One region of the Yersinia fenwicki genome, then DNA from elsewhere that is predicted to be linked to it. Evidence: predicted binding sites of a transcription regulator. Region 1 holds the regulator's gene; each other region holds the start of a gene.

Region 1 (5,046 bases):
TAAGTAAGGTCATCAGTGTTGGCGTTGTCAGCGTTGCTATCATATAGAGTGCAATCATACTGATAGCATAACCGGCTAATAGCCACGGTAGCAGGGTGTTACCTTTGATTCGACTCAATGCACTACGACAACCAAATCCCCCCAGCAAAAAGGCTAATGTTTGCGGAACATAACTCAAACCAATGACATTCGGGCTATATCCCATATCACCTAAAATAAAAGGTGAACCCGTTAACCAAGCGAAAAATCCGGCGCTGCATGCCGCAAACATCATCACATTGCCGCTGAATGCCGGAGATTTCAGTAACTGCCAGAAACTAATGGCACTTTTGTTTTTATCTACGTTATTCGAAGCTGTTTTTTTCCGTTCCTTAAGCAAGGCCGTCGGGATCAGTAACAGCAGAGTAATCGCTAATAGCACGACAAAAATTGAGCGCCAGCTGAAATGGTTTAATAACCAGGCGCCCAGTAATGGCGCGAGCGCAGGGGATAACGCCACTAATGGCATAATAGTCGCAAATACTCGGTTGGCTTTGCCATCGCGATAGCGATCGACCACTAATGCTTGCCAGCTCACCGCAGCGGAACAGACCCCCACCGCCTGAATAAAGCGCAAAATCAATAACTGCGCTGCAGTTTCAACCCATAAAACCCCCAGGCAGCCGATGGCAAATAAACCCAATCCTGCTAACAGTACGGGTTTGCGGCCTATTTTGTCCGAAACGGGTCCCCAGATAAGTTGGGCCATAGCGAAACCCGCGAGAAAGATACTGAGACTGGCGCTGATAGAGCCAGCGGAGGTTTGTAATTCTTGTTGCATAGCACCAAATGCGGGCAAATACATGTCAGTGGCCAGATACCCTAACATGCTCAAACCTGCCAGGTAGAACATGAAGCTCGACGTTGTTTTCATTGTTGTTTCTCATTATATCCATCGTCCTTGAAACCGCAGGGGTGTTAGCCGCCTGCCGGTGGTTCCAATGATTTTGGCTAAATTATAGTTTTTGCAGGTAAATTTTTGTTATTGAAAATTAATTGCGGGGGAGAATTCTAACGGCGAGATATTCTGTTGTGAAACGCTAATATTTGCGCCATGCTGTCAAAAAAATTGATATCAAATGTTCCGTCTAAAGGAAGTGCCAAACCATGTGGTCAGAATACTCATTGGATGTAGTGGATGCCGTTGCACGCACCGGGAGTTTCAGTGCTGCTGCGCAAGAATTACATCGCGTACCGTCTGCGATAAGTTATACCGTGCGCCAATTGGAGGAGTGGTTGGCGGTGCCACTATTTGCGCGACGCCATCGCGATGTAGAATTGACCGAAGCAGGTAAAGTTTTTATTAAAGAATCGCGTGATGTTATCAAAAAAATGAATGACACACGTCGTCAATGTCAACAAGTGGCGAATGGCTGGCGTGGGCAATTAAATATCGTGGTCGATAAGATCGTCAAACCTCAGCGGAGCCGCCGTTTAGTGTTGGATTTTTATCGTCATTTTCCCGATATTGAATTGCGGGTGCGCTATGAAGTCTTTAACGGTGTTTGGGATGCGCTAGTGGATGGGCAAGCGGATATGGCCATTGGTGCGACTCGTGCCATCCCTGTTGGCGGGCGGTTTGTCTTTCGCGACATGGGTTTTCTGACCTGGCATTGTGTCGTGAGTGTTAATCATCCTTTAGCGCAGCTAACCGGGCCACTCAATGACGATCAGTTGCGGCCTTATCCCTCTCTTTGTTTAGAGGATACTGCACGAAATTTGCCGAAACGAGATGCATGGACGTTGGATAACCAGCAGCGATTAGTGGCGCCGGATTGGGCACCGGGCATAGACTGTTTGTGTGAGGGGTTATGTATTGGAATGGTACCCGCTCATATGGTGTCGCCCCTGATTGCACAAGGGAAACTGGTGGCACTAACACTCGCGGAACCATTACCTGCTAGCCCATGTTGCTTGACGTGGGAGCAGAATAACCATTCCCCAGCTCTAGCCTGGATGCTGGAATATTTGGGTGACAGTGTCACGTTAAATGATGAGTGGTTAAGAGATGATAAGGGCACAGATGATGAGATTTGGCAGAATTAGCAGCCGGTAACAGTGCGCTACCGGCAGACTAAGTATTTAGCGGCGATAATCGCGGAATGGACCATCAGCAACAGAGCGGCGTTCGACCAGCTTAGGATGTACCTCAATCGTTTGAGGGTCTTCACGTTTGCTGATAATTCTGTCGAGTAACATAGCAAAAGCCGTTTCACCCAATCGCTCTTTCGGCTGATGAATGGTGGTCAACGCCGGTGAGAAATAGCGGGCATTACGCACATTGTCATACCCGATCACTGAAATATCTTGTGGCACACGCAAGCCTAATTCATCTGCGGCGCATATCGCACCCATTGCCATAATATCGCCACCACAGAACACAGCAGTCGGACGATGCTTTTGTGTCAGAATTTGATGCATGGCTTTATAGCCGGATTCTGGCTCAAAATCACCTTGAACTACCCATTCTTCTCGCAGGGTGATATTGGCCTCCTCTAATGCTTTTAGGAAGCCCTGATGGCGACCGCCACCGGTATTACGCGATAACTGGCCGGGGATAGCCCCGATATCGCGGTGACCACGCTCAATAAGATAACGGCCAGCTAAATAACCGCCTTCGAATGCGTTATCAATAATCGAGTCGGTAAAATCGCCACGGGCGGTTCCCCAATCCATCACTACCATCGGAATATTGCGATAATCCTCTAACATTCCCAGTAACTGTTCCGGATATTCAGAACACATCACCAATAAGCCATCAACACGCTTTTGTGCCAGCATCGCCAAATAGGCTTTTTGTTTATCCAGATTATTATGAGAGTTACACAAAATCAGCGTGTAACCTTTGCTATAACAGCTATTTTCAACCGCTTCGATCACTTCAGCGAAATAGGGGGCTTCACTGGATGTCGCCAATAAGCCAATTGATTTAGTATGATTAACTTTCAAACTGCGCGCCACAGCACTCGGCGAATAATGCAGTTCTTTAATAGCCGCCCACACGGCAGCCTTGGTGTTTTCGGCGACGAAACGAGTTTTGTTGATAACGTGCGAAACGGTGGTAGTAGACACACCCGCGTGTTTGGCCACATCTTTAATCGTTGCCATAAAAAGAATGACTCCTAAGCTCACCTGTTACAGCAGGTAAGTATTATGTTAATCGTTTGCCTGCATGACTCGAACACCGCTCAGACAGAAACAATATAGTAGGCTGGAGAGCTAAGTCAGATGGTCGTCTGAGTGTATTTATTAGACGTTATTAGTCGGCATACAGTTATGAACTGCGAATTTTGGCTGATCTGAAGGAAAAGTGGAAGAGGTAATCAATGTTATAAAGTGCGTAATGAGGACAAGATTTTTTTTCTTAACTGTGGGAAAATAATTTAACGCACTAACTATGTGCCTTTACCTTACTATACTTTAAATAATTCGAGTGAGTGAACCTAGCCGACGCACATGCGACTTGAAGTATAACGAGTATAAAAATTAACCGACTGAGGAGTTCTTATGGATACCAATTTGAAAATGTCGCTGATTACGACTGTTGGTGCGCTGGCGATGATTATTGCCTTTAGCTTCGTAGCGGTCATGAATTAATTAAGCCGCGTGCCGGTGTGAAGTGATAAGTAGGGCGGTTAACCCGCCCTTAATTATTTCTGCTGGTAATGTGATTACACGGCGTCTTTTGCTTCTCGTCTTTTCAGGCTAAGTTTTTCTCAACAAAAGACCAATTCACCAATGCCCAGAAATTCTCCAGATATTTTGGTCGCGCATTACGATAATCAATATAGTAAGCGTGCTCCCACACATCTACGGTTAACAATGGCTTATCAGTTGTCGTCAGCGGTGTTGCCGCATTTGATGTGCTGACAATAGCTAACGTGCCATCCGCTTTCTTGACCAGCCAAGTCCAGCCCGCACCAAAGTTTTTCACCGCTGCATCAGTAAATTGCTCTTTAAATTCAGCAAAAGATCCAAAAGATCGATTAATGGCATCGGCGACTTTTCCGGTGGGTTCGCCACCGCCATTAGGTGACAAACAGTGCCAGTAAAAGGTGTGGTTCCAGACTTGAGCTGCATTGTTAAAAATACCGCCACTGGAGGTTTTGACAATCTCTTCCAAGGATTTACCTGCAAACTCAGTATCCTTGATCAGGTTATTGAGATTTACTACATAGGTGTTGTGGTGCTTGCCGTAATGGTATTCAAGCGTTTCAGCAGAAATGTGGGGTTCCAGTGCATTTTGTGCATAAGGTAATGCCGGTAATTCAAAAGACATAGCTCTCTCCTTTCGGGGTTGCTCAGGGTGTTTGCTCTTCAAATCCGAACGTTAGCTCACTAAGATGTGGTGAGGAGCGGTTAAAATCATAATTGTTGTAGTTTTATTATGGGTATTAATCTTAACAACTTTTAACAGGAATGACAGGTATAACCACACCATTTGATGGGATATTGGCTGTTTGGAGTTTGGCTGCTCTATAAGCACCCGATAGGGCTACCGGGTGCGAGGTTTGGCTTAGCGGATAGTTTTCGGCGTCACAACACGACGCGCACCGACATAATGATCTTGCCAGTAGTCGTTATCTAGCATGCTGATACGAATTTCTTCACCGGTGCGTGGTGACTGAATAAATTTACCGTTGCCCAAATAAACGCCGACATGATCAGCAACACCGCGATTAGCAATATTGAAGAAAACTAAATCACCACTTTCTAATTCAGCGCGCTTAACCGGTGCCGCATCACGCAAATGATACATTTCATTAGCTGTGCGTGGCATTTTTATTCTGATGACATCTTTATAGGCGTAGTAAATAAGCCCGCTGCAATCAAAACCAGTATTAGGGGAGGTGCCACCCCAGCGATAAGGTTTTCCCACTTGCTTCATCAGTTTGCTCATTGCGGTCTGCTTAGCATGCTGGTAGCGTTTTTTGTGCGCAGGACTGAGTTTTATTTTACTGTTTGCTACTAATTCGGTTGCGGCTTTACCTTGGGCTTTATTGCGAT
Region 2 (5,046 bases), 570 kb from region 1:
AGTGAAGATTTCTTCGGTAAAGAAGCCTTCCTGACGGTATCCGGCCAGCTAAACGGCGAAACCTACGCTAGCGCGTTATCCAAAGTTTACACTTTCGGCCCGACTTTCCGAGCCGAAAACTCTAACACCAGCCGCCATTTGGCTGAGTTCTGGATGGTTGAGCCAGAAGTCGCCTTTGCATCATTAGATGATGTTGCTGGTTTAGCTGAAAAAATGTTGAAATACGTCTTCCAGGCTGTGTTGAACGAACGTGCAGATGACATGAAATTCTTTGCCGAACGTGTGGATAAAGATGCGGTTGATCGCTTGCAACGCTTTGTCACCTCAGACTTTGCTCAGGTTGACTACACTGATGCTATTGAAATCTTGGTGGCATCAGGCCAGAAGTTTGAGAATGATGTCTCCTGGGGCATAGATTTGTCTTCTGAGCATGAGCGCTATTTAGCAGAGAAACACTTTAAAGCACCCGTAGTGGTTAAAAACTATCCGAAAGATATCAAAGCATTCTATATGCGTATGAATGAAGATGGTAAAACCGTGGCAGCAATGGATGTTCTCGCACCGGGTATTGGCGAAATCATCGGTGGTTCGCAACGTGAAGAGCGTTTAGATGTGCTAGATGCGCGTCTTGCAGAAATGGGCCTCAATAAAGAAGATTATTGGTGGTATCGTGATCTGCGTCGCTATGGCACAGTGCCACATTCAGGCTTTGGCCTTGGATTTGAGCGTTTGATCTCATACGTAACAGGGGTTCAAAACGTTCGGGATGTTATTCCGTTCCCACGCACACCGAGAAATGCCAGTTTCTAAGTTTGTCATTTAGAAAAAAATTGTGATTTTGTATAAATAAAAGCCAGCCTTGCTGGCTTTTATCATTTTTTAAAGTTCGATCTGAGTCACAAAGTTCCCCAATATTTACATTTAGTAACACATAGTTGCTCAATGAAACATATTCAGGTAATTGGTAGCATTTTCGGTCTGGATTATAACCCTCGTGAATGGAACACTGCGTTCAGACACAGACGACACCAAACTCTCAACAATAGTTCCAAAAAAATTATTGGCGGCAGTGGCAGGTGTCCGAATAACACCAATGAGGGTAATAATAATGATGAAGCGCAATATTCTTGCAGTAGTAATCCCAGCACTGTTAGTAGCTGGCGCAGCTAATGCAGCAGAAATCTACAACAAAGACGGCAACAAACTTGACCTGTACGGTAAAGTTGACGCGCGTCACCAGTTCTCTGATAACGCTAAACAAGACGGCGACAAATCTTATGTTCGTTTTGGCTTCAAAGGCGAAACCCAAATTACTGACCAACTGACCGGTTACGGCCAGTGGGAATACAACGTTCAAGCAAACAACACCGAAGGTGCTGATGCACAAGATGGCAACGCAACCCGTCTGGGCTTTGCTGGTCTGAAATTTGCTGAATTCGGTTCATTCGACTATGGCCGTAACTACGGCGTAATCTATGATGTCAACGCATGGACTGACATGCTGCCAGTGTTCGGTGGTGATTCAATCTCCAACTCTGACAACTACATGACTGGCCGTTCTACTGGTCTGGCAACTTACCGTAACACCAACTTCTTCGGTCTGGTTGATGGTCTGAACTTTGCTCTGCAATATCAAGGCAAAAACGAACGTAATGGCAATGTTAAAGAGTCTAATGGCGACGGCTTCGGCATGTCTTCAACTTATGACATCGGCTATGGCGTGAACTTCGGTGCTGGTTACTCTACTGCAAACCGTACTACTCTGCAGAAAGATGCTTCTACCGCTCCAGGCAACCAAGCTCAAGCATGGAACGTTGGTGCTAAATACGACGCAAACAACGTATACTTGGCTGTTATGTATGCTGAAACTCAGAACATGACTCCATACGGCACAGTAGCTAACACCATCGCGAACAAAACTCGTGACCTGGAAATTACTGCACAGTACCAATTCGACTTCGGTCTGCGTCCATCTTTAGGCTACGTTCAGTCTAAAGGCAAGGATCTGAATGACGCAACTGGCGACAACCATGACCTGTTGAAATATGTTTCTGTTGGTTCTTACTACTACTTCAACAAAAACATGTCTACCTATGTTGATTACAAAATCAACTTGCTGGATGAAGACACCTTCACCGTTAAAAACGGTTTGAACACAGACAACGTTGTTGGTGTTGGCTTGGTTTACCAGTTCTAAGTCAAACTTAACCAAGCAGTTTATCTGCTGACGTAAGTTAAAAAAGACAGGGCTTCGGCTCTGTCTTTTTGTTTTTATCATTGTCTAAAATAGGGATATCGCGCTGCCGAATACACTATTTTGCCGATTTTTCACCTCGAATCCCCTCGCCTCACAACATTCATTTCTTTTTATCGCAAACGGTTGGCAAAGGCCGCAACTGGCGCTACCCTGATGGTTCTGTTTGCTTAACGCTAAGCCATGGAAGCCTCTGACATGTTTGAAAAAATCACTGCTGCACCTGCGGACCCTATTCTAGGCCTGACCGATATTTTCCGCGCGGATGTCCGCCCTAATAAAATTAACTTGGGGATCGGTGTCTACAAAGACGAAACTGGGAAAACGCCGGTGCTGACCAGCGTCAAAAAAGCTGAGCAGTATTTGCTGGAAAATGAAGTCACCAAAAACTATCTGGGAATTGAAGGGCTGCCTGCTTTCGCCCGCTGTACTCAGGAACTGCTGTTCGGTGCCAATAGCGCGATTATTACTGATAAACGTGCCCGCACCGCTCAGACCCCTGGTGGTACGGGCGGCCTGCGTATTGCTGCTGATTTTATCGCCCATCAGACTAACGCCAAACGTGTCTGGGTCAGTAATCCAAGCTGGCCAAATCATAAAAACATCTTCGCCGCGGCAGGGTTGGAAGTGGTTGAATATGCCTATTATGATGCCGCTAACCATGCACTAGACTTCGATGGGCTATTAAATAGCCTGTCAGAAGCCCAAGCAGGTGATGTGGTGTTGTTCCATGGCTGCTGCCATAACCCGACCGGGATTGACCCAACAGAAGCCCAGTGGAGCCAATTAGCTAAACTGTCAGCGGCTAAAGGTTGGTTGCCACTGTTTGACTTCGCTTATCAAGGTTTTGCTAAAGGTTTGGAAGAAGATGCTCAAGGCCTGCGTATTTTTGCCGCGCAGCATCAAGAACTGATCGTTTGCAGTTCTTACTCCAAAAACTTCGGTCTGTACAATGAACGTGTTGGCGCTTGTACCGTTGTTGCCGCAAACAGCGAAGTAGCTGATATCGCCTTTAGCCAAGTTAAAGCCGTTATCCGTGCTAACTATTCCAACCCACCTGCTCACGGTGCGTCAGTGGTTGCGACCATACTGAGTGACAAAGCGCTGCGGGCAATTTGGGAGCAAGAACTGACTGATATGCGTCAGCGCATTCATCGTATGCGTCAGTTGTTTGTTAACACCTTACAAGAAAAAGGTGCTAAGCAAGATTTCAGCTTTATCATTAACCAGAATGGCATGTTCTCTTTCAGCGGCCTCACCAAAGAGCAAGTGCTACGTCTGCGCAATGAGTTCGCGGTTTATGCAGTCAATTCTGGCCGTGTTAACGTTGCCGGTATGACGCCAGATAATATGGCTCCATTGTGTGAAGCTATCGTTGCAGTACTCTAATAAGCCACTGTGATTAATCTGTATAAAGGGTGCCCAGGCACCCTTTACTTTATCTATCAGGCCAAAAATGTTAATGAAATAAATACTTGGCAAATTCGTTCATCGGCATAGGTCGCCCATACATATAGCCTTGCAGATAATCCACATTGTGGGCTTGTAAATAACGCATTTGAGTCTCGTTTTCGACGCCCTCGGCAATAGTTTGCAGTCCCAACCGAGTCGCCAAATCAATAACATTTTCCACGATGTGGCTCGACAAAGCATCTGAACCAATCATACCGACAAAACTTTGGTCAATCTTGAGAAAATCAACTTTAAACTTCTGCAAATAAGTCAAACTAGAATGCCCCGTGCCAAAGTCGTCAATGGCAATAAAGACGCCTAAAGCATGAAGCTCAGCAAATAATTTATCTGTAGTGGCATCAGCAACAATTAATTTCCGTTCAGTTAATTCCAACGTGATATTTATTTTATTGCCGCCGAAAGCCTGAATAAAATTACGGCAGTCATCTACCAGACTAAGATCACGGCAATGATTAGCACTGATATTAAAGCCGAAGTGGAAACCTTCAGGTAATTGATTTACGTAAGGCGCAAATTTAGCACTGACTTGTTGCATAATAGAGCGAGTCATCGGCACGATAAGCTCACAGTCCTCTGCCATCGGAATGAATTGATTCGGTTGAATTAGCCCCTGCCCCGGATGTTGCCAGCGCATTAAGACTTCACAACCAATCCAGCATTGTTCTTTGCCACTGACAATCGGTTGCAGATAAGGAATAAACTCGTTATTTCCCAACGCGTGTTTTAATACCTGTGTAGGTGATGCCGCCCTACCAGATAACCAGAAAACAAGTGCAGCGGACCCAACACTCATTAATATGAAGAAAATTAAGCTGCCACGGGCATATTGCCACGCGTAAGCCAAATATTGTTGATTAGACAGTGCGGTGCTTAATGCATAAGCATACTTCTCTGAAGATAGATATAGCGGTTCCCCTCCGTTCGGCGGGTTACCAGAATGCACTATTCCAGCCGCATCCATCCATTTATCGCCAACTCTCAGTTGTAACGCTATATCGCTACTTAATAAATTAAGAATGCTACGTAAGTAATAGCCATCAACTGCAACCAGAATGCTGTAATTACCTCTCGCGTGGCGATAAACCATCAAAGCGCGATCAGGTGTCACATCATTGCCTTGCATTAATTCTAATTGCCCACCAACAAATACATCTAGATCAAAAGGGGTAGAGAGTGGGCCATATATTGAGGAGCAATAAATGTTACTGCCTTTGGCTAAAGAGACAGAGCGAACATCCGGAATCAATACCACCTGATCGCGCAAATTCTGTACGACTTGCAAACAAGGTTTTCCAAGCCCCGTTTCTACCTGAATAGCC
Region 3 (5,046 bases), 1.5 Mb from region 1:
TGATTTTAATCACCCGTTGGCAGGGCATATCGTCAGCTTTGATATTGAAGTGCTGGAGATAGATCCCCAACAGGAGGCAATGCATGCAGATATTGCTGGCTAATCCACGCGGCTTTTGTGCCGGAGTTGATCGGGCTATCAGTATTGTTGAACGCGCGATCGAGATGTATGGCGCGCCAATCTATGTACGCCATGAAGTGGTACATAACCGCTATGTGGTTGATAGCCTGCGTGAGCGCGGAGCTATTTTTATCGAGGATATCGCTGAGGTGCCAGATGGCTCCATTTTGATTTTCTCGGCCCATGGAGTGTCACAAGCGGTACGAGCTGAAGCCCGTGCTCGTGAATTGACGATGCTGTTTGATGCAACTTGTCCCTTGGTCACTAAAGTGCATATGGAAGTTGCACGCGCTAGCCGGAAAGGGAAAGAAGCTATTCTGATTGGTCATGCTGGTCATCCGGAAGTTGAAGGCACGATGGGACAATACAACAACCCGAAAGGCGGGATGTATTTAGTTGAGTCGCCTGATGATGTTTGGAAACTGAATGTTAAAGATGAGAATAACCTCTGCTTTATGACTCAGACCACTTTGTCAGTTGACGATACTTCCGCTGTTATCGATGCTTTACACCGGCGTTTCCCGAAGATTATCGGCCCACGTAAAGATGATATCTGCTACGCCACGACTAACCGCCAGGAAGCGGTGCGGAATTTGGCGAATGATGCAGATGTTGTCTTGGTGGTAGGGTCGAAAAACTCATCTAACTCAAACCGGTTAGCCGAACTCGCGCAACGCATGGGTAAATCAGCTTATCTGATTGATTCTGCAGCTGATATCCAAGAATCATGGTTACAGAATGCGAAATGCATTGGGGTGACCGCAGGAGCCTCTGCACCCGATATTTTGGTCCAGCAAGTGATTGCCCGCTTACAAGCGCTTGGTGCAGGTGGGTCGGTTGAGCTTCGTGGTCGCGAAGAAAGTATCGTATTCGAAGTACCAAAAGAGTTACGCGTTGAGGTTAAGCAGATCGATTGATCTCAGATATTCATAACTCATATCAAGCAGCCCCTAGTGGCTGCTTTTTTATGGGTGTATTTCGGCATAACTGCATGAATATGCGAAATAACTGCACCATATCAAATGGCGTACTATGACGATAAGGCCATCTAGATAAAGCGCTGGGGTAACGATGAAAATGATGAGATCGCAGGTTAATTAATGTTATGTAAGGAATTAAGTGGTTTCACTGATAAAAGCAGGCGTATATCATTTTTTTCTAATACAGATTAAATAGGCTGGCAGAGTCCATGACGGGCGGCTAATCTGAACCCTTGTCAGGGTAGATGACACAATATTGGGAGAGATCATGACTAATTCAACAATTCGCATCGCTGTTGTCGGTGCCGGCGGCCGTATGGGGCGACAGCTTATTCAGGCAATCACGCAGACGAAAGGTGTTGTGCTGGGTGCCGCAGTAGAGCGCGCGGGGTCCACTCTGGTGGGAAGCGATGCAGGTGAACTGGCCGGAACTGGTTTGCTAAATATCACCGTAAGTGATGATTTATCCAAAGTAACTGATCATTTTGATGTGTTAATCGACTTTACTCGACCAGAGGGTACTCTGGAACATTTAGCTATTTGCCGCGCACATCATAAGGCAATGGTGATTGGAACCACCGGTTTTGATGATGCCGGTAAAGCCGCCATCAGCGCCGCATCAGCAGATATCAGTATTGTGTTCGCTGCAAATTTCAGTGTTGGGGTCAATGTGGTACTTAAGTTGCTTGAAAAAGCTGCCAAAGTGATGGGCGATTACACTGATATCGAAATTATTGAAGCGCATCACCGCTATAAAGTTGATGCGCCGTCAGGGACTGCGTTAGCGATGGGAGAGGCTATTGCTGAATCCTTAGGACGATCACTGAAAGATTGCGCAGTTTATACCCGCGAAGGCCATACTGGAGAACGCAAACCAGGCACTATTGGTTTTGCGACAGTGCGTGCTGGCGATATTGTCGGGGAGCACACCGCCATGTTTGCCGACATTGGCGAACGGGTTGAAATCACCCATAAAGCCACTAGCCGAATGACTTTTGCCAATGGTGCCGTTAAATCTGCCATATGGCTCTCTAACCATGATAATGGCTTGTTTGATATGCGAGATGTACTGAGTTTGAATGAACTTTAAAGATGTAAAGCACAACCCGTGATGTGGTTATTTTTATCATAATCATATGATAACAGGGCAATATTTTATTGTCCTTTTTTGTTTGTTTATATAATTACATGTTTATTCATTTTTTTATATGTAATGTCTTTTTTGTCGTGTTTTGTCTCGGTTTTTTATCTTTTAGTGTCCTCGTTATCGATTAGTACTCGTTTTCATCACGTCAGAACGATTTTTTTCATTCACATACTCTCGCAACCGTTTACTATGCTAAGTTAGCATGTGTTTTTGCCACTATAATCGTCTCATTTTAACGAGAACGGTAAAAAACAGAGAAAAAATGGCACTTTGGCTAGACAAGAGCGTCACTCATCATTAAAATGCGCCCAATTTGCCAAAAATTAGCTTTGAGGGCGGTTTTTGCATTGATTTAGGTCGCTAGATATGAATTAATATGCAAATAATGTGACTGTTTATTCCTTGGAGGATGTTTTGATTAAGTCAGCGCTATTGGTTCTCGAAGACGGAACCCAATTTCACGGTCGGGCCATCGGGGCAGAGGGTACGGCAGTGGGGGAAGTGGTCTTCAATACGTCGATGACCGGTTATCAAGAAATCCTTACTGATCCTTCCTACTCCCGCCAGATCGTCACTCTTACTTATCCTCATATCGGCAACGTCGGCACCAATGCCTCCGATGAAGAATCCTCCGCAGTACACGCCCAAGGTCTTGTTATCCGCGACCTGCCATTGATTGCCAGCAATTACCGTAATGAAGAAGGCTTATCTGAGTATCTCAAGCGCCACAATATAGTTGCGATTGCAGATATCGATACACGTAAGCTGACAAGGTTGCTGCGTGAGAAGGGCGCGCAAAACGGCTGTATTATTGTGGGTGACTTATCAGATGCTGCGCTGGCGCTGGAAAAAGCAAAAGCATTCCCAGGCTTGAAAGGGATGGATCTGGCCAAAGAAGTGACCACCAAAGAAGTGTATCAATGGCGGCAAGGCAGCTGGACTCTGGAAGGCGATTTACCGGCGGCACAAAAACCTGAAGATCTGCCATTCCATGTTGTGGCGTACGACTACGGAGTAAAACGCAATATTCTGCGCATGCTCGTTGACCGTGGTTGCCGCCTGACCATTGTTCCGGCGCAGACCCCGGCTGAAGATGTCCTGAAGTTAAATCCGGATGGCATTTTCTTATCCAACGGCCCAGGTGACCCAGAGCCATGCGATTATGCTATCGCGGCGATTAAACGTTTCCTGGAAACTGATATCCCGGTATTTGGTATCTGTTTAGGTCATCAACTGCTGGCTCTGGCTAGCGGTGCAAAAACCGTAAAAATGAAATTTGGCCACCATGGCGGCAACCACCCAGTGAAAGATTTGGATGCCAATTGCGTGATGATCACTGCGCAGAACCACGGTTTTGCCGTTGATGAAACCACATTGCCGTCCACTCTACGCACTACCCACGTTTCTTTGTTCGATGGTTCCCTGCAAGGGATCCACCGTACCGATAAAGCAGCTTTCAGCTTCCAGGGTCACCCTGAAGCCAGCCCAGGGCCGCATGATGCCGCTCCGCTGTTTGATCACTTTATCGAGCTGATTGAAGCTTATCGCGCGACAGCCGCTAGCCATACTAATAAATAATCAGGAGCGTCAAACCATGCCAAAACGTACAGATATAAAAAGCATCCTGATTCTGGGCGCAGGCCCAATCGTTATCGGCCAGGCTTGTGAGTTTGACTACTCCGGTGCCCAGGCTTGTAAAGCGCTGCGTGAAGAGGGTTACCGCGTTATTCTGGTCAACTCTAATCCTGCCACAATCATGACTGACCCAGAAATGGCTGATGCAACTTATATCGAGCCGATTCACTGGGAAGTTGTGCGCAAAATCATTGAAAAAGAACGCCCAGACGCTGTATTGCCAACGATGGGCGGCCAAACTGCACTGAACTGCGCACTAGAATTGGAGCGTCAAGGAGTGCTGGCTGAATTCGGTGTCACCATGATTGGTGCAACCGCTGATGCTATCGATAAAGCTGAAGACCGTCGTCGCTTTGATATTGCGATGAAAAAAATTGGTCTGGATACCGCTCGTTCAGGTATCGCGCACAATATGGAAGAAGCGCTGGCTGTTGCGGCTGACGTCGGCTTCCCATGCATTATCCGCCCATCCTTTACCATGGGCGGCACCGGTGGTGGCATCGCGTATAACCGCGAAGAGTTTGAAGAAATTTGCGAGCGCGGCTTGGATTTATCGCCAACTAAAGAGTTACTGATTGACGAGTCACTGATTGGTTGGAAAGAGTATGAGATGGAAGTTGTTCGCGATAAAAACGACAACTGTATCATTGTCTGCTCCATCGAGAACTTCGATGCCATGGGTATTCATACCGGCGACTCCATCACTGTGGCACCGGCGCAGACCCTGACGGATAAAGAATATCAAATCATGCGTAATGCCTCGATGGCAGTGCTGCGTGAAATTGGCGTGGAGACCGGCGGCTCCAACGTGCAGTTCTCGGTTAATCCGAAAAATGGTCGTTTGATCGTCATTGAAATGAATCCACGTGTATCTCGCTCTTCCGCTTTAGCATCTAAAGCAACCGGTTTCCCGATTGCCAAAATTGCGGCCAAGCTGGCAGTGGGTTACACCCTTGATGAATTGATGAATGATATCACTGGCGGCCGCACTCCGGCTTCCTTCGAGCCATCTATCGACTATGTCGTCACTAAAATTCCTCGTTTTAACTTCGAAAAATTTGCCGGTAGCAATGATCGCCTGACAACCCAGATGAAATCTGTGGGTGAAGTGATGGCCATTGGTCGCACTCAGCAGGAGTCATTGCAAAAAGCACTGCGCGGTTT

The links. The regulator PurR, encoded in region 1, represses purine synthesis genes. The targets are predictions, from matches to a motif close to CANGCAAACGTTTGCNTG.
Region 2: the regulator PurR is predicted to act here: its motif matches at 2,370-2,387, upstream of ACF3VQ_RS07920 (amino acid aminotransferase).
Region 3: the regulator PurR is predicted to act here: its motif matches at 2,421-2,438, upstream of carA (glutamine-hydrolyzing carbamoyl-phosphate synthase small subunit).

What each region holds. Positions count from the first base shown of each region.
Region 1 covers NZ_CP170755.1:2,332,153-2,337,198, reverse strand. The annotation lists gene punC (purine nucleoside transporter PunC) at 1-913, opposite strand, end outside; gene punR (DNA-binding transcriptional activator PunR) at 1,147-2,085, shown strand; gene purR (HTH-type transcriptional repressor PurR) at 2,122-3,147, opposite strand; gene ACF3VQ_RS10765 (YnhF family membrane protein) at 3,547-3,636, shown strand; gene sodB (superoxide dismutase [Fe]) at 3,740-4,318, opposite strand; gene ACF3VQ_RS10755 (C40 family peptidase) at 4,556-5,046, opposite strand, start outside.
Region 2 covers NZ_CP170755.1:1,760,606-1,765,651, reverse strand. The annotation lists gene asnS (asparagine--tRNA ligase) at 1-810, shown strand, start outside; gene ompF (porin OmpF) at 1,112-2,197, shown strand; gene ACF3VQ_RS07920 (amino acid aminotransferase) at 2,453-3,643, shown strand; gene ACF3VQ_RS07915 (EAL domain-containing protein) at 3,714-5,046, opposite strand, start outside.
Region 3 covers NZ_CP170755.1:3,875,876-3,880,921, reverse strand. The annotation lists gene fkpB (FKBP-type peptidyl-prolyl cis-trans isomerase) at 1-103, shown strand, start outside; gene ispH (4-hydroxy-3-methylbut-2-enyl diphosphate reductase) at 84-1,037, shown strand; gene dapB (4-hydroxy-tetrahydrodipicolinate reductase) at 1,369-2,190, shown strand; gene carA (glutamine-hydrolyzing carbamoyl-phosphate synthase small subunit) at 2,662-3,825, shown strand; gene carB (carbamoyl-phosphate synthase large subunit) at 3,842-5,046, shown strand, end outside.